3 regions of the Frateuria sp. GZRe14 genome follow, and region 2 is predicted to be linked to each of the others. Evidence: predicted binding sites of a transcription regulator. Region 2 holds the regulator's gene; each other region holds the start of a gene.
The links. The regulator HrcA, encoded in region 2, represses chaperone genes, less so after heat shock. The targets are predictions, from matches to a motif close to TTNGCACTCNNNNNNNNNGAGTGCNAA.
Positions count from the first base shown of each region.

Region 1: the regulator HrcA is predicted to act here: its motif matches at 2,840-2,866, upstream of rpoH (RNA polymerase sigma factor RpoH).
Region 3: the regulator HrcA is predicted to act here: its motif matches at 2,324-2,350, upstream of groES (co-chaperone GroES).

Region 1 covers NZ_JBHZGJ010000001.1:367,855-373,607, reverse strand. The annotation lists gene ACFWZ1_RS01725 (NAD(P)/FAD-dependent oxidoreductase) at 1-707, shown strand, start outside; gene tal (transaldolase) at 723-1,676, shown strand; gene rpoH (RNA polymerase sigma factor RpoH) at 1,960-2,811, opposite strand; gene ACFWZ1_RS01710 (EF-hand domain-containing protein) at 2,976-3,344, opposite strand; gene ung (uracil-DNA glycosylase) at 3,400-4,116, opposite strand; gene ACFWZ1_RS01700 (response regulator) at 4,113-4,949, opposite strand; gene ftsX (permease-like cell division protein FtsX) at 5,055-5,753, opposite strand, start outside.
Region 2 covers NZ_JBHZGJ010000001.1:1,652,276-1,658,028, reverse strand. The annotation lists gene dapB (4-hydroxy-tetrahydrodipicolinate reductase) at 1-28, opposite strand, end outside; gene dnaJ (molecular chaperone DnaJ) at 157-1,293, opposite strand; gene dnaK (molecular chaperone DnaK) at 1,417-3,330, opposite strand; gene grpE (nucleotide exchange factor GrpE) at 3,449-3,970, opposite strand; gene hrcA (heat-inducible transcriptional repressor HrcA) at 4,053-5,108, opposite strand; gene recN (DNA repair protein RecN) at 5,228-5,753, shown strand, end outside.
Region 3 covers NZ_JBHZGJ010000002.1:251,220-256,972, forward strand. The annotation lists gene groL (chaperonin GroEL) at 268-1,917, opposite strand; gene groES (co-chaperone GroES) at 1,977-2,270, opposite strand; gene cutA (divalent-cation tolerance protein CutA) at 2,527-2,868, shown strand; gene ACFWZ1_RS15415 (DMT family transporter) at 2,927-3,823, shown strand; gene ACFWZ1_RS15420 (protein-disulfide reductase DsbD family protein) at 3,897-5,753, shown strand, end outside.

The sequences.
Region 1 (5,753 bases), 1.3 Mb from region 2:
GCGTTGTGCTGGTCGAGGCCGGTCCGCGGTTGCTGGCCGCGTTCGATCCGGCACTGTCGGCCAAGGCGCACCACCAGCTTGAGCGCCTTGGCGTGGAAGTGCGCACCGGCACCGCGGTGACCGCCATCGACGGCGCCGGCGTGTGCCTGCAGGACACGCCGCTGGCCGCCCGTACCGTGCTGTGGGCGGCCGGCGTGGCCGCCTCGCCGCTGGGCCGCCGCCTTGGCACCCCCGTCGATCGCGCCGGCCGCGTACGCGTCGCGGCCGACCTCAGCCTGCCCTCCCATCCGGACGTATTCGTGATCGGCGACCTGGCCTGTGTCGAGCGCGCGGACGGTTCGCTGGTGCCGGGCGTGGCACCGGCAGCCAAGCAGATGGGCCACCACGTGGCGCGGTGCATCCGCGCGCGCGTCGACGCCGAGTCGACGCCCGCTCCGTTTCACTACCGTGACCAGGGTGCGCTCGCCACCATCGGGCGCATGGCCGCGGTGGCACAATTCGGACGGGTGCGGCTCTCCGGCCCGCCGGCGTGGTGGGTCTGGCTCGTCGCCCACATCTACTTCCTGATCGGCTTCCGCAACCGGCTGGTGGTGCTGCTGGACTGGGCCTGGGCCTACTGGACCTACGAGCGCCACGCCCGCATCGTTACCGGTGCCGACGCGGACGACGTGCCCACCGCGGACGAACGCCCCTCCGACATCCCCTGACACCCGGACCCCATCGTGCCCTCCCAACTCGAACAACTGCGCCAATACACCACCGTCGTCGCCGACACCGGCGATATCGATGCGATCGCCCGGTGGCGTCCGGTCGACGCCACCACCAACCCGTCGCTGCTGCTCAAGGTGGTCACGCAGAGCAGTTTCGCCCCACTGCTGGAGGAGTCGCTGGCATGGGCGCGGGCCAAAAGCCATTCGCGCGAACAGCAGCTGGTCGATGCCGGCGACCACCTCGCGGTGGCGGTCGGGCGCAAGATCCTGGAGCTGGTCCCCGGCCGTGTCTCCACTGAAGTGGATGCGCGGCTGTCGTTCGACACCGACGCCAGCATCGCCAAGGCCGAGCGGCTGATCGGGCTGTACGAGGACGCCGGCATCAAGCGCGACCGCGTGCTGATCAAGCTGGCCTCGACCTGGGAGGGCGTGCGCGCCGCGCGCGAACTGGAGCGGCGCGGCATCCAGTGCAACATGACCCTGCTGTTCGCGTTCGAACAGGCGGTGGCCAGTGCGGAGGTGGGCGTGTTCCTGATCTCGCCGTTCGTGGGCCGCATCATGGACTGGTACGTGGCCAACACCGGGGTCAAGCAGTACGCGCCGGACGAAGACCCGGGCGTGCAGTCGGTGCGGCGCATCTACCACTACTACAAGACCCACGGCTACGAGACCGTGGTGATGGGCGCGAGCTTCCGCAACGTCGGCCAGATCCAGGCCCTGGCCGGCTGCGACCGCCTGACCATCAGTCCCGACCTGATGGCGGAACTCGATGGATCGGATGAGCCGCTGCCGCGCCGCATGGCCGACGATGGCACCCGCACGGAACGTCCCCCGCCCATCGACGAGGCGCGCTTCCGCTGGGGCATGAACGAGGATGCGATGGCCAGCGACAAACTGGCCGAAGGCATTCGCAAGTTCGCGGCCGACCAGCGGCAGCTGGAAAAGCTGTTGGCCGAGCGGCTCTGACGCGCCTTGCTCCCTCTCCCGCCAAGGAGGGGAGCAAGGGGCCGGGACTCGCAGGGATCCCGGCAAGAACGCCATCCTGCTTGTCGCCGTTGCGGGACCCCGCCGCGACCTGGCTCCGGTGCGGGCTTCCGATCGCCGGCCGGCACTCGGGTCACTTCAAGAAACAGCCTGGCCTTGCTTGGTCAGTCGTTCCCAGCCCCGTCGCTGATGGCCGGCTGTGCAGGAACGCAAAAAGAAAAAGCGGCCACGAGGGCCGCTTTTTCGTTTGCCGTGACGGCACTTGTCAGAACAGGGCGCGCATCTTCTTCATCGCATTCGCCTCGACCTGGCGGATGCGCTCGGCGGACACACCGTACTCGTCGGCCAGATCCTGCAGCGTGGCCTTGTCCTCGTTGAGCCAGCGCCGCTGGATGATGTCGCGCGAGCGCTCGTCGAGTTTCGAAAGCGCGCTGGAAAGCGTCTCCAGCTGGTTGTCGGCCTGGTCGGCGTCGGACACGTTGTCGTACGGGTCGGCGCCATCGTCGACCAGGAAAGCCGCCGGCGCCGGCTTGGCGTCGTCGTCCGCGTCGGCAGGCGCCTCGAAGCCGATGTCGCGACCGGACAGGCGCGATTCCATCTCGCGCACGGTCGCTTCCGGCACGCCCAGGTCCTTGGCCACGATGCGCACTTCCTCGGCGTTCATCCAGCCCAGGCGCTTCTTGCTCTTGCGCAGGTTGAAGAACAGCTTGCGCTGCGCCTTGGTGGTGGCGACCTTGACGATGCGCCAGTTGCGCAGGATGAACTCGTGCATCTCGGCGCGAATCCAGTGCACCGCGAAGCTGACAAGGCGCACGCCCTGGTCCGGGTCGAAGCGCTTGACCGCCTTCATCAGGCCGATGTTGCCTTCCTGGATCAGGTCGCCCAGCTGCAGGCCGTAGCCCGAGTAGCCACGGGCCACGTGCACCACGAAACGCAGGTGCGACATCACCAGCTTCCTGGCCGAACCCAGGTCGTCTTCTTCGTTGAAGCGGCGCGCCAGCGCCTGCTCCTCGTCATGGCTGAGCACCGGGATGCGGTGCACGGCGGAAATATAGGCGTCCAGACTGCCAACGACGCTGGGGATCGGCAGGTTGGCGGTCACCAAGGCTTGGGACATGTGGAACCTCCGGCAAGTAAATCGCAGCTTAGCACTCCGGTATTGAGAGTGCTAAAGGGCTGAAAAGTTCGCTGCGAGATTTAATGTACCGAATCGTACAGCAATGCGGGCGGCATCGCCAGCCCTCGTCGTCCGGCCATCGGGCCATTGTTCACATGGGCGATCTAACGCTTGTGAACCGGCGGCGTCGGCGTGGCGCCAGAGGAATCCGCCCGGAGGTAGGACTGTGGCGGCGCCATTCGACCGCGGGGTTCCAGGAATGTCGAGGTCAGCCGCCGCTCCCCGGAAGACGCGTACCACGCATACGTCTGCCGCGTGATCCGGTTGTCCGCGTACGCGTACTGGCTGAAATGCATTCGCATGTCCTGCAGGCCGTCGGGGAGCTCCGAACGGCTGAGCACGCCGTCGTGGTTGGCATCGACCTGCTCGAACGACGGAAGTTGCAGGCGAGAGCCGACCTCATCGGCTGCCGCACTGGCCACCGGCATCGCAGCGGCCGCGAAAATCACCAGGAAACCGATCGGCTTGCACATGACGTACTCCTTGTCGTGTCACTTCGATCGACACTTCCACGCCAGTCCTACAACGTCAAGCAGCGAGCCGTGAACGCGGCGGCAGCGACCAATCGACCGGAGCCTGGCCGCGGCTTTCCAGGTAACGGTTGGCCGCCGAGAAATGGCCGTTGCCGATGAAGCCACGATGGGCCGACAGCGGCGAGGGATGCACCGAGCTCAGCACCAGGTGGCGACTCGGGTCGACCAGTCGGCCCTTGCGCTGGGCATAGGCACCCCAGAGCATGAACACCAGCCCCTCGCGTTCGCGGTCGAGCGCCGCGATGGCGGCATCGGTGAAGCCTTCCCAGCCCTTGTTCTGGTGCGCGCCGGCGCGGCCCTGCTCGACCGTCATCACGCTGTTGAGCAGCAGCACGCCCTGGTCGGCCCACGGCGTAAGGCAGCCGTGGTCGGGGCGCGGGATGCCAAGGTCGCGCGCAATCTCGGCAAAGATGTTGTTGAGCGAAGGCGGCACCGGCACGCCGGGCCGCACCGAGAAACACAATCCATGTGCCTGGCCGGGGCCGTGGTAGGGATCCTGGCCCAGGATCACCACGCGCACTTTGTCGAAGGGCGTATGCGCGAAGGCGTTGAAGATCTCCGGCCCGGGCGGATAGAGCACCTTGCCGGCTCGCTTTTCGGTGCGCAGGAAATCCGCCAGCGCGCGCATGTCCGGTCGTTTCAGGTAATCGCCCAGGCGCGCCTTCCAGGAAGGCTCCAGGCGGACGCGTTCGGCTTCTTCGGTGTCGCTCACGCGCCTTGGGTTCGCTGGCGCAGGTGCCGGGCCACCCGCAACTGGAACAACAGCTTGGTGACCAGCAGCTTTTCCTCGACCGGCTTCTCGACCAGGTCGTTGGCGCCAGCCTTGAGCAACGCGGCCTGGTTGGCCGGGTTTTCGTCGCCGGTCATGACCAGCACCGGCAGCGCGCCCTTGCCGTAGCCGAACAGGCTGCGGATGCGTTCGAGCAGGTCGCCGCCGGTGAGCTCGCCCTTCAGGCTGACGTCGGTGAGCACCACGTCGGCGCCGATCCGGCCTTGCGCGCGATCGGTCTCCAGCATGGCCAGGGCGTCCTCCACGCTGACCACGTGGCGCACGGTCAGGCCGATCTTCTCGAGCATGCGGCGGGTGGCCAGCGCCACGACGCGGCTGTCCTCCACGTACAGCACGGTGCCCTCGGCGGTCGCTTCCGGCCGCACGTAGCCGCGGATGAAATCGGCCAGAGCCTGGAAGCCCAGCGACTTGTCGAAATAATCGGTGACGTCGCCCAGCTCGCGCTTGTGCAGGCGCGCGTCGACATCGCCGGAAACCACCACGATCGGCACATAGGCCTGGGCCGATTCGCGCACGTGGCGCGCCAGTTCCAGGCCATCCATGTCGGGCAGGCGCAATGCGATGGTGATGAAGTCGAACGGGCCCCGCTCGATCAGTTCGCGCGCGTCGGCGCCGCTACCGCAATCGACCAGTTCGGCTTCCGGCAATTCGGCCTTGAGCACGCGCGTGATCAGCTGGCGCACCACCTTGGAGCCGTCCACCACCAGCACCCGCGGAGCGGTGCCGGCGCTGCGGCTGCCAACGTCTGCATTCATGCCCCACCCATCCACATCCGAACCCCGTGTACGCCCCGCGCGCACCCGGGGCTATCTTGCACCATCACGCCTCGCACGGGTTGCGAAGGCGGTCACTAAGGGAACCTAGGCGGCCTTGCGCAACTGCCGCGCGCTGACCAGCCGTGCGCCGATCCAGCCCAGCACGGCAGACGCCAGCGGTACGGCCAGCAGCAGCCACCACGGCAGCGCGCCAAGGCTGAGGCTGCCCCCGTAGGCGCGGTCCAGTTCCGCCGCCGGGCCAGCCAGCGCCAGTTCGATCGCCAGCGCCAGCAACGAGGCCAGCACGCCGCCGAACAGGCCATACCAGATACCCGCGTACAGATACGGCCGGCGCACGAAGGCGCGGCTGGCGCCCAGCAGCATCTGCACGCCGATCTCCTCGCGCCGGCCGGCGATGTCGGTGCGGACGGTGTTGCCGACCACCAGCAGCGCGGCCAGCGCGAGCAAGGCGGCCAGCACGAGCACCACGCGATGGCCGACGTCCAGCAGCGCATCGAGCCGCTGCCGCCACTGGCCGCTGTCCTGCACCAGGTCGACCGCGCGTTCACCGCGCAGCGCTTCGACCAGCGCGCCCACCGCGGCCGCGTCGAGCCCGGCCTTGGGCTGCACCACCAGCACCCACGGCAGCGGATTGGCCTCGTCGAGCGCGTGCACGGCGCCGGAAAAACCCTGCAGGGTGGCCAGTTCGTCCAGGCCCTGCTGCGGCGACTTGACGGTCACTGCCGTCACGTCGGGGCGGCCGCGCAGTTCACCGGCCAGCAGATTGGCCTGCGCACCGGCCTG
Region 2 (5,753 bases):
TGATGGCGAGGCGTAGCGGTCGGGTCATCGCTTGGGTCCGTGCATGCTGGAGCGCGTAGCGTACCCGGGAGAGCTAAGGCGCGCATGCGTACTGTTTTGCTCTCTCCCTTACCCGGGGAGAGGGATCAGATGCGAGTAGCGCCCAACAAGATCGGTTTACGAAGTGACGCGGGAGAGGAATTCCTTGACCCCATCGACCCAGCTCTTGGCGCGCGGGGTGTGTGCGTCAGGCTCGCCTTCGCTGAAGCTCGCCTCGAGCTTCTCCAGCAACTCACGTTGCTCGCGGGTCAGGCGCACCGGGGTTTCCACCATGACGCGGCAGATCAGGTCGCCGACGCGGCCGGAACGAACGGACTTCACGCCTCGCCCGCGCAGGCGGAAGGTCTGGCCAGTCTGGGTCTCCGGCGGGATCGACACCGCCACTTCGCCTTCCAGCGTGGGTACCTTGAGCTCGGCGCCCAGCGCGGCCTGGGCAAACCGGATTGGCACTTCGCAGTGCAGGTCGTTGCCTTCGCGCTGGAAGATCGCGTGTTCGCGCACGCGCACATCCACGTAAAGGTCACCCGCTTCGGCACCGGCCGGGCCGGCCTCGCCCTGCCCCGAGAGGCGGATGCGGTCGCCGTTGTCCACGCCAGCGGGGATCTGCACGGACAAGGTGCGCTTTTCTTCAAGCAGCCCTTCGCCGCGGCAGGCCTTGCAGGGCTTTTCGATGGCCTGACCGCTGCCACCGCAATGCGGGCATGCCTGCTGGATCGAGAAGATGCCGTTCTGCATGCGCACGCGGCCGTGGCCGTGGCAGGTCTTGCACTGGGTCGTCTTGCCGTCGGCCGAGCCCGAGCCGTTGCAGTGGTGGCAGTTGACCTGGGTCGGGATCTCGATCGTCTTCCCGACGCCGAACACCGCCTCCTCGAGGTCCAGCTCCATCACGTAGCGCAGGTCCGCGCCACGACGTTGCCGGCCGCGACCGCCGCCACCCATTCCAAAGATGTCGCCGAAGATGTCTCCGAAGATGTCGCCCATGTCGCCGAAACCGCCGCCACGGCCGCCCATGCCGCCTTCGAAGGCGGCGTGGCCGTGCTGGTCGTACATGGCGCGTTTCTGGGCGTCGGACAGGACTTCGTAGGCCTCCTTGGCCTCCTTGAATTTCTCCTGCGCGGTGGGATCGTCCGGGCAGCGGTCCGGGTGGTATTTCATCGCCAGGCGGCGGAAGGATTTCTTCAGCTCGACTTCGGTGACGGTGCGCTCGACGCCGAGCACCTCGTAGTAATCGCGCTTGCCCGTTGCTGCATTCATGACTTGAACCAAACCCCTGCTCTGTCCTGCCCCGATCCGCGGGGCTGCCCGATCAACAAGCAGCCCGCGTCAGCCATGATAGCCGGCGCGGGCTGCCTGATCGGCGGCGTCGACTTCCTTCGATTACTTCTTCTCGTCCTTGACCTCGGTGAACTCGGCATCGACCACATCGTCGGGCTGGGCCGAACCGCCGCCCGGCGCCGCCTGCGGACCGGCCTCCCCGCCGCCCTGGGCCGCGGCATAGAGCGCCTGCGCGGCCTGCTCGAGCTTCTGCATCTTGGCTTCGATCTGCGCCTTGTCGTCGCCGTCCTTGACCTTTTCCAGTTCCGACAGCGCCTCTTCGATCGAACCGATCTGGCCCCCGACCTTGCCGCCATGCTCCTTCAGGGCGCTGCGGGTGGCGTGCACCAACTGGTCGGCCTTGTTGCGGGTGGCGACCAGCTCGTGGAACTTCTTGTCCTCTTCCTTGTTCGCCTCGGCGTCGGCCACCATCCGCTGGATCTCGTCCTCGGACAGGCCCGAGCCGGCCTTGATCTCGATCTTCTGTTCCTTGCCCGTCTTCTTGTCCTTGGCAGACACGTGCAGGATGCCGTTGGCGTCGATGTCGAAGGTGACCTCGATCTGCGGCATGCCGCGCGGCGCCGGGTCGATGCCGGACAGGTCGAAACGGCCCAGCGACTTGTTCGCACTGGCGCGCTCGCGCTCACCCTGCAGCACGTGCACGGTCACCGCAGTCTGATTGTCATCGGCGGTCGAGAAGGTCTGCGCCGCCTTGGTCGGCACGGTCGTGTTCTTCTCGATCAGCTTGGTCATCACGCCGCCCATCGTCTCGATGCCAAGCGACAGCGGGGTGACGTCCAGCAGCAGCACGTCCTTGACCGAGCCGCCCAGCACGCCACCCTGGATTGCCGCGCCCACGGCGACGGCCTCGTCCGGATTGACGTCCTTGCGGGGCTCCTTGCCGAAGAAGTCCTTGACCGACTCCTGCACCTTGGGCATGCGGGTCTGGCCGCCGACGAGGATCACCTCGTTGACGTCCGACACGCGCAGGCCGGCATCGTTGAGCGCGATGCGACACGGCTCGATGGTGCGCTTGACCAGGTCCTCCACCAGCGCTTCCAACTTGGCGCGCGTCAGCTTGATGTTCAGGTGCTTCGGACCGGAGGCGTCGGCCGTCACGTATGGCAGGTTGACCTCGGTCTGGTGCGCGGAGGACAGCTCGATCTTGGCGCGCTCGGCCGCGTCCTTCAGGCGCTGCAGCGCCAGCGGGTCCTTGCGCAGGTCGATGCCCTGGTCCTTCTGGAATTCGTCGACCAAGTAGTCGATGACGCGCTTGTCGAAGTCCTCGCCGCCAAGGAAGGTGTCGCCGTTGGTGGCCAGCACCTCGAACTGCTTCTCGCCGTCGACTTCCGCGATCTCGATGATCGACACGTCGAAGGTGCCGCCGCCCAGGTCGTACACCGCGATCTTGCGGTCGCCGCCCTTCTTGTCCAGGCCATAGGCCAAAGCGGCCGCGGTCGGCTCGTTGATGATGCGCTTGACCTCCAGGCCCGCAATGCGGCCGGCGTCCTTGGTCGCCTGGCGCTGGCTGTCGTTGAAGTAGGCAGGCACCGTGATGACGGCTTCGGTGACCGGCTCGCCGAGATAGTCCTCGGCGGTCTTCTTCATCTTCATGAGGACCTTGGCGGAGATTTCCTGCGGCGCCATCTTCTTGCCGTCGGACGTCTCAACCCAGGCGTCGCCGTTCTCGTGCGCGACGATGCCGTAAGGCACGATGTGCAGGTCCTTCTGGACCTCGGCGTCGGTGAACTTGCGGCCGATCAGGCGCTTGACCGCATAAAAGGTGTTCTTCGGATTGGTCACGCTCTGGCGCTTGGCCGGCGCGCCCACGAGGACTTCGTTGTCCTTGCTGAAGGCGACGATGGAAGGCGTGGTGCGATCGCCCTCGGCGTTCTCGATCACCTTCGCGGTGCTGCCGTCCATCACGGCGACGCAGGAATTGGTGGTACCCAGGTCGATGCCGATGATCTTGCCCATAGTGTTCAGCTCCAATGCTTTCTAGGCGGCCCCCGCGGCCGCGATGGTTTTCCAGATGGTGGCCCACTCCCGGCGATTCAATGCCGCGGGGCCGCCTGTGTGTTCAGCGAGCGATGCGTCAGTCCTTGGCCACGGCGACCAGTGCGGGACGAAGCAACCGGTCGTTCAGCACGTAGCCCTTCTGCAACACGTTGACTACGGTGCCGGGCGCCTTGCCGGGCGCTTCGACCATGCTCACGGCATGGTGGCGCTCCGGGTCAAGGGGTTGGTCGACCGGATCGACCTGCACCAGTCCGTGGGTCTCGGCGACCTTCAGCAACGCTTTCAGGGTCAGCGCCAGGCCTTCGCGCACGGCGGCCGCGTCACTGCTCTCGATGGCCAGCCCGCGTTCCAGGCTGTCGTAGACCGGGAGCAACTCGTTCAACAGTTTTTCGTTGGCGAAGCGGCGGGCCTGTTCCAGGTCGCGATGCAGGCGCCGGCGCTGGTTTTCCAGCTCCGCGTGCTCGCGCAGCACGGACTCGCGCAACTCGGCGTTGCTCGCCTCCAGCTCGGCGACCCGCGCCTGCAGGGCATCGGATCCTTGCGTTCCCGGCGAACCGGATTCCTGCACCTGGTCCGGCGTCTGCTCGTTGTTCTGCATGCATTACTCCCAAACAAAAGTCTGGACCGGCACCTCCGTGCCGGCCACCGATAACTGCGGGAAACCCGCCCTCCGGGGGCGGTTATAGGGACGTCGCGGCGCGATTCAAGGCGTCGCTGAGCAATCCGGCAGTTGCCTGCACCACCGGGATCACCCGGTCGTAGGCCATGCGGGTGGGCCCGATCACGCCGACCGCACCCAGGACCCGCCCCTGCACGCCGTAACTGGCGGTCACCACGCTGCAGCCGTCCAGCGCGGCAAAGCCCGATTCCTCGCCGATAAACAGGCGCACGCCCGGGGCCCGGGCGCACACCTCCATCAGTTGCAACAATTCGTTTTTCTTCTGGAAGGCCTCGAACAGCTCGCGCAGACGGTCCAGGTCGGCAAGCTCGGCGTAACCCATCAGGTTGGTCTGGCCGCTCACCAGAACGTCCTCCCCGCCACCTTGCGGCGCGAAAGAGGCCGCCGCGAGTTCCGTCGCGCTGGCGACAAGGCGGTTGAGCTCGCTCCCGGCCTCGCGCAGCTCGCGCAAAAGGTGGGCGCGGATGTCGTCCACGCGCAGACCGGCAAAATGGGTGTTGAGGTAGTTGGCGGCCTGTTCCAGTTCGCGGCTGTCCAGCGGCCTGGCCAGCTGCACGATGCGGTTCTGCACCTGGTTGTCGGAGAACACCAGGATCACCAGCACGCGTGCGTCCGGCAGCGGCACGAAATCGATATGGCGCAGGGGAAAGTCACCCTGGCGCGGCACCGTCACCACGCCGGCGAAGTGGGTCATCGCCGAAAGCAGCGTGGACACGTTGCCCAACAGGTCGCGGGTGGTCGTGGGTCCGGGTGGCAACTCACGCTTGAGCCGCGCCATGTCCTCGCGCGGCAGCGGCTGCAGCTCGATCAGGCTGTCGACGAACAGGCGCAGGCCACGTGGCGTGGGTATGCGCCCGGCGGACGTGTGCGGGGAGGCGACCAGACCTGCGTCTTCGAGGTCCGCCATGATGTTGCGGATCGTTGCCGGGCTGACGTCCAGCCCCGACGATCGGGACAGCGTGCGCGACCCGACGGGCTCGCCATCGGCCAGGTACTGCGCGATCAGGGTGCGCAGCAGGCGGCGGGCGCGGGCATCGAGGTCGTGGGGTCGGGTCATTCGCTGTAACAAACGGTGAGACGGGACAGAAATAAGGTGTCGCCGCCGAGTTTGCAAGAACGCCGGTCGCGACGGTAGCCGCGCCCGCGCGCCACTTTCTGCCCGTACAATTCCACGCCATGCTCACTTCCCTGTACGTCCGCCATTTCGCCGTCGTCGAAGAAGCCGAAGTCGCCTTCGGCCCGGGCCTCACCGTGGTCAGCGGTGAAACGGGCGCCGGCAAGTCGCTGCTGGTCGACGCGCTGATGTTGCTGGCCGGCGCGCGCGCCGACAGCGGCATGGTGCGCGAGGGCTGCGACCGCGCCGAACTCATCGCCGAATTCGACCTGGCCGCGCTGCCCGAAGCACGCGCCTGGCTGGAACGGGAGGAGCTGGACGATGAAGGTGCCTGCCAGCTTCGCCGCGTGATCCGCGCCGAGGGCAGCTCGCGCGCGTGGATCAACGGCCGCCCGGCCAATGCCAGCCAACTCGGTGAACTGGCCACGCTGCTGGTGGAAATCCATGGCCAGCATGAGCACCAGGCGCTGCTCTCGCGCGGCCACCAGCTCGATCTGCTTGATGCGTACGCCGGCAATGAGGAACTGGTGGGACAGTTGCGCACGCTGGCCGCGCAGTGGCGCGAGCTGGGCGCGCGCATCCGCAAGC
Region 3 (5,753 bases), on a different contig from region 2:
GTCCGGGCCATTTCTTTTGGTTACTTTTCTTTGGGCCAGCAAAGAAAAGTGACTCGAGCGCCGTCAGGCGATCGAAAGCCCGCGGCAGGCGAGCCAGGTCGCGGGGAGCCCACGCCAGAGCAGCCACGCAGCGGACGGTCGAAAGCCCAATCGCCCCAGGCGCGCGCGCCTTTGTCGCGGCAAGGTGCTCCCATGGCCCTTCGCCGGCACAAAAAGAAAACCCCGCGCGTGGCGGGGTTTTCCTGGGTACTGCGGTGAGCGTTGGACTTAGAAGTCCATGCCGCCCATGCCACCCATGCCGCCGCCCATGCCACCGGCGCCGCCGTGGCCTTCGTCCTTCTTCGGCAGTTCGGCCACGATCGCCTCGGTGGTGATCGCCAGGCCCGCAACCGACGAAGCGTGCTGCAGCGCGGTGCGGGTCACCTTGGTCGGGTCCAGGATGCCCATCTGCACCATGTCGCCGAACTCGCCGGTGGCCGCGTTGTAGCCGAAGTTGCCCGAGCCGTCCTTGACCTTGTTGAGGATCACGGAGGGCTCTTCGCCGGCGTTGGCGACGATCGCGCGCAGCGGCGCTTCCAGCGCGCGGCGGGTGATCGCGATGCCGAGGTTCTGGTCCTCGTTGTCACCCTTGAGGCCTTCGACGGCCTTGAGCGCACGGATCAGGGCGACGCCGCCGCCCGGCACCACGCCTTCTTCCACCGCCGCACGGGTCGCGTGCAGGGCATCTTCGACGCGGGCCTTCTTTTCCTTCATCTCGACCTCGGTGGCGGCACCGACCTTGATGACGGCCACGCCGCCGGCCAGCTTGGCCACGCGCTCCTGCAGCTTCTCGCGGTCGTAATCGGAGGAGGTCTCCTCGATCTGCGCCTTGATCTGGCCGATGCGCGACTGGATGCGCTCGGCTTCGCCGGCGCCGTCGATGATCGTGGTGTTTTCCTTGGTGATCACCACGCGCTTGGCGCGGCCCAGATCGTTGATCGTGGCCTTTTCCAGCTGCAGGCCCACTTCCTCGGAGATCACCTGGCCGTTGGTCAGGATCGCGATGTCCTCGAGGATGGCCTTGCGGCGGTCACCGAAGCCCGGCGCCTTGACGGCGGCGACCTTGACGATGCCGCGGATGGTGTTGACCACCAGCGTGGCCAGCGCCTCGCCCTCGACTTCCTCGGCGACGATCAGCAGCGGCTTGCCGGCCTTGGCGACGGCCTCCAGCACGGGCAGCAGCTCGCGGACGTTCGACACCTTCTTGTCGTGGATCAGGATGTACGGGTCGTCCAGCTCAACCTGCTGGCTGGCCTGGTTGTTGATGAAGTACGGCGACAGGTAGCCGCGGTCGAACTGCATGCCCTCGACGACGTCGAGCTCGTTCTCCAGGCCCGAGCCTTCCTCGACCGTGATCACGCCTTCCTTGCCGACCTTCTTCATCGCAGTGGCGATGATGTCGCCGATGTTGGAATCGGAGTTGGCCGAGATGGTGCCGACCTGCGCGATCGCCTTGTCGTCGGCGGTCGGGTTGGAGAGCTTCTTGAGCTCGCCCACTGCCGCGATCACGGCCTTGTCGATGCCGCGCTTCAGATCCATCGGGTTCATGCCGGCGGCGACCGCCTTCAGGCCTTCCTGGATGAACGCCTGCGCCAGCACGGTGGCGGTGGTGGTGCCGTCACCGGCGACATCGGAGGTCTTGGAAGCGGCTTCCTTGACGATCTGCGCGCCGAGGTTCTCGTACTTGTCGGCCAGCTCGATCTCCTTGGCGACGGACACGCCGTCCTTGGTGATCGTCGGGGCGCCGAAGCTCTTCTCGAGCACGACGTTGCGGCCCTTGGGACCCAGGGTGACCTTGACCGCGTTGGCCAGGGTGTTCACGCCCTTGAGGATGCGCGAGCGGGCGTCTTCGCCGAAGCGGACTTCTTTAGCTGCCATGTGTCTTTATCCTTCGAATTCGATGGGTAGATTGCGGAGAGTCGTGCGGGAGAGGCTGATCAGCCTTCGATCACCGCGACGATGTCGTCTTCCTTCAGGAAGACCAGCTCTTCGCCGTCGATCTTGATTTCCTGGCCGGCGTACTTGCCGAACAGCACGGTGTCGCCTTCCTTCAGGCTCATCGGACGGACGTTGCCGTCTTCGAGGATGCGGCCGGTGCCGGCGGCAATGACCTTGCCGCGGGTCGGCTTCTCGGTGGCGCTGTCGGGGATGACGATGCCGCCGGCGGAGACGCGCTCCTCTTCCAGGCGCTTGACGATGACGCGATCGTGCAGCGGACGCAGTTTGCTCATGGATGGGACTCCACAGTTCGGGTTGAAAGAAGGTGAGGATCACCGGGACGCTGTTAGCACTCGGTGATGGTGAGTGCCAATTCTAGCGACGCAGTCCGCCCCTGCAAGAGGGTGAAGCGCGAATGGCACAGCAGGTGGGGTGGTGCGGACAGGGTTTCAAGGGTTGCCGCCCATGGCCCGGGGGCGCCGCCTCGGGAGGGACGCGGCGCCGTGCTCGAACCATCTCCGCGCAGGAGAGGGGCTACCATCTCGCGCCATGCCTGGCACCTCCGTCCTGCTCTGCTATTGCACCTGTCCCGACGCCGGCAGCGCCCAGCGCATCGCCGAGGCGCTGGTGGCCGAACGCCTGGCCGCCTGCGTGAACCGTCTGCCCGGCATTGCCTCGACCTACCGCTGGCAAGGCAAGGTCACCACCGACAGCGAGCAGCTTCTGCTGATCAAGACGACGGACGCGCGCTTCGACGCCCTGCGCACGCGCCTGCTGGCGCTGCATCCGTACGACCTGCCCGAACTCATCGCCGTGCCCATCGAGCACGCCCATGCGCCTTACCTGGACTGGGTCCGCGACGCCACTGAAGAGACAGCGCAAGACTGCTGACAGCCCTTGTCAGTGGCATCCCGGCAAACTTGCCTTACCCCATTGCCCGCTCTCCAAGATGAAGAAGATCGATCTTGCCGTCCTGCTGTCGCTGGGCGCCCTGTGGGGCGGCTCGTTCCTGTTCATGCGCATGGGCGCGGGCGCCTTCGGCGCGCTGCCGCTGGCCGGCCTGCGCGCCATCGGCGCGGCGCTGTGCTTCCTGCCGCTGCTGGCCTCGCGCCGGCGGCTGGCCGAATGGCGCGCCCATTGGTGGCCGATCGCCGTGGTCGGGCTGACCAACTCGGCGCTGCCCTTCCTGCTGTTCACCTTCGCCACGCGCAGCCTGCCGGCCGGCCTGGCCTCGATCATCGACGGCATGACGCCGATGTTCGCCGCGCTGATCGGCTGGCTGTGGCTGGGCCAGCGGCTGGATGCCTGGCGCGGCGCCGGGCTGGTAGCCGGATTTGCCGGGATCCTCTGGCTGGCCCAGGGCAGCCTCGCGTTGGCGCCGGGCGCGGGGCTCGCGCTGCTTGCCTGCATCGCGGCCACCGTGCTTTACGGCTACGCGGTGCACTACACCCACCTGCGCCTGGCGGGCGTCACGCCGCTGGTGGTGACGGTCGGCAGCCACATGGTCGCCGCGCTCGTGCTGCTGCCGACGACGGTGCTGGCCTGGCCGGACCAGGCGCCGCCGATGCAGGCGTGGCTAGCGGCCGCGGGACTGGCCGTGCTGTGCACCGCGCTGGCCTACGTGCTGTTTTTCTGGGTGCTGGCCCGGGTCGGTGCCGTGCGGATCATGGTGATCCCCTACCTGATCCCCGCCTTCGGCGTGCTGTGGGGCGCGCTGCTGCTGGACGAGCCGGTGACCGCGCGCATGGTCGGCGGCTGCGCGATCATCCTGCTGGGCACCGCGCTCACCACCGGATGGGTGCGTCCGCGCCGGGCCGGACCACCGCTGGCGGCCGAGGAGACATAAGGCCGCAACGCCGGCTGGCCAGGCGCGCGATGGGTCCATAATGGATTTCCTTCACCGCGCCGCTGGAGACGCGATGCGCCCGATGATCGGCCGCCTGGCCGCCCGCCTGCCGATGTTGCTGGTGCTGTTCTGCCTGGCCGCGCTGTCGCGTCCGTCGTTCGCGCAGGAAGAGGACGGCCTGCTGCCGGTCACCCAGGCCTACCGGCTCTCCACCGACACCTCCACTCCGGGCGTGCTCAAGCTGCACTGGGACATCGCGCCGGACTATTACCTCTACCGTGGCCGCATGAAGTTCAAGCCGGCCGATGGGGTGACCCTGGGCGAGGCGACGTTCCCGGACGGCGAGAAGCACCACGACGAATACCTTGGCGACGTGGAGATCTATCACCACGCGATCGACGCCAGCGTGCCCTACACACTCGCGCCGGGCAGCACGCGGTTGCGGGTTGGCGTGCAGTTCCAGGGCTGCCACGAGGTCGATCCGAAGATCTGCTACCCCCCACATACCGAGCAACTGGACCTGCCGCTACCGGTTGGCACCGCCGCCAGCGGCGGCGGATCGCTCGGCGCCGCGCTGCAAAGCCTGGGCGCGACCCACGGCTCCTCCGGCAGCGATGCGCCATTGCCTGCCGAGCAGGCCTTCAGGCTCGAAGCAGTGGCTCAGGATGCGCGCCACCTCCTGCTGCGCTGGTCGATGCCGCCTGGCTACTACCTCTACCGCGACCAGACCCGGCTGCAGCTGCGTGACGCCAAGGGCGTGGAGCTCACGCCGCAATGGCCGGCCGGCACGCGCAAGGATGATCCGCACTTCGGCAGCGTCACCGTCTATTTCAGCGAACTGGACCTGCCGGTCACCGTCGCGGGTGACATCGGCGGCCGCACGCGCCTGGCGCTGGAAGCCAGCTTCCAGGGCTGCCAGGACGGCGGCCTGTGCTATCCGATGATGACGCGCGCGCTGGACGTCGAGCTCGGCGGCGCGCAATCCGCGACCGGCATGCCCACGGCCACCGCGCCCGAGGCTCCGCCGGCCGCCGCCGGGCAAGGCCCGCTGCAAACCAGCCTGTGGCTAGCGCTGCTGCTTGCCCTTGGCGGCGGCCTGGTGCTGAACCTCATGCCGTGCGTGCTGCCGGTGCTGTCGATCAAGGCCGTCGGCCTGCTGGAGAGCGGCGAGAGCCCGGCCCGCGCGCGGGCCCATGCGATCGCCTACACCGCCGGCGTACTGGTGAGCTTCGTGGCACTGGGCCTGGGCATCCTCGCCCTGCGCTCGGCCGGCCATGCGTTGGGCTGGGGCACGCAGTTGCAGCAGCCGCTGCTGGTCGGCGTGCTGGCGCTGGTCATGCTGGCGGTGGGCTTGTCGATGTCCGGGCTGGTGCAATTCGGCGCCTCGCTGGGCAATACCGGCGCCGGGCTCGCCTCGCGCGGCGGCATGGCCGGCGACTTTTTCACGGGCGTGCTGGCCGTGGTGGTGGCCAGTCCCTGCACGGCGCCGTTCATGGGCAGCGCACTGGCCTTTGCCTTCGCCGCGCCGGCCGCATACGCACTGCTGGTGTTCGTGGCGCTCGGTCTTGGCCTGGCGCTGCCGTTCCTGGCGGTCGGCTTCGTGCCCGCACTCGCGCGGCGGTTGCCACGGCCGGGTCGCTGGATGGAAACGCTCAAGCAGCTGCTCGCCTTCCCGATGTACCTCACGGCCGCCTGGCTGGCCTGGGTGCTCGCCAACCAGCGCGGCGCCGACGCGGTGGGCCTGCTGCTGGTCGCGGCAGTATTCCTGGCGCTAAGCCTGTGGTGGTTCGAGCGCAGCCGCGGTCGCGCCGGCCTGGTGCGCGCGCCGGTGCTGCTGGCGCTGCTGGCCACCGCGGTGCCGCTGTACGCGCTGGCCCGGCTGCCGCCGCCGGTGCGCGCGGCGCACGCCGACACCGGCGTGGTTGCCTAC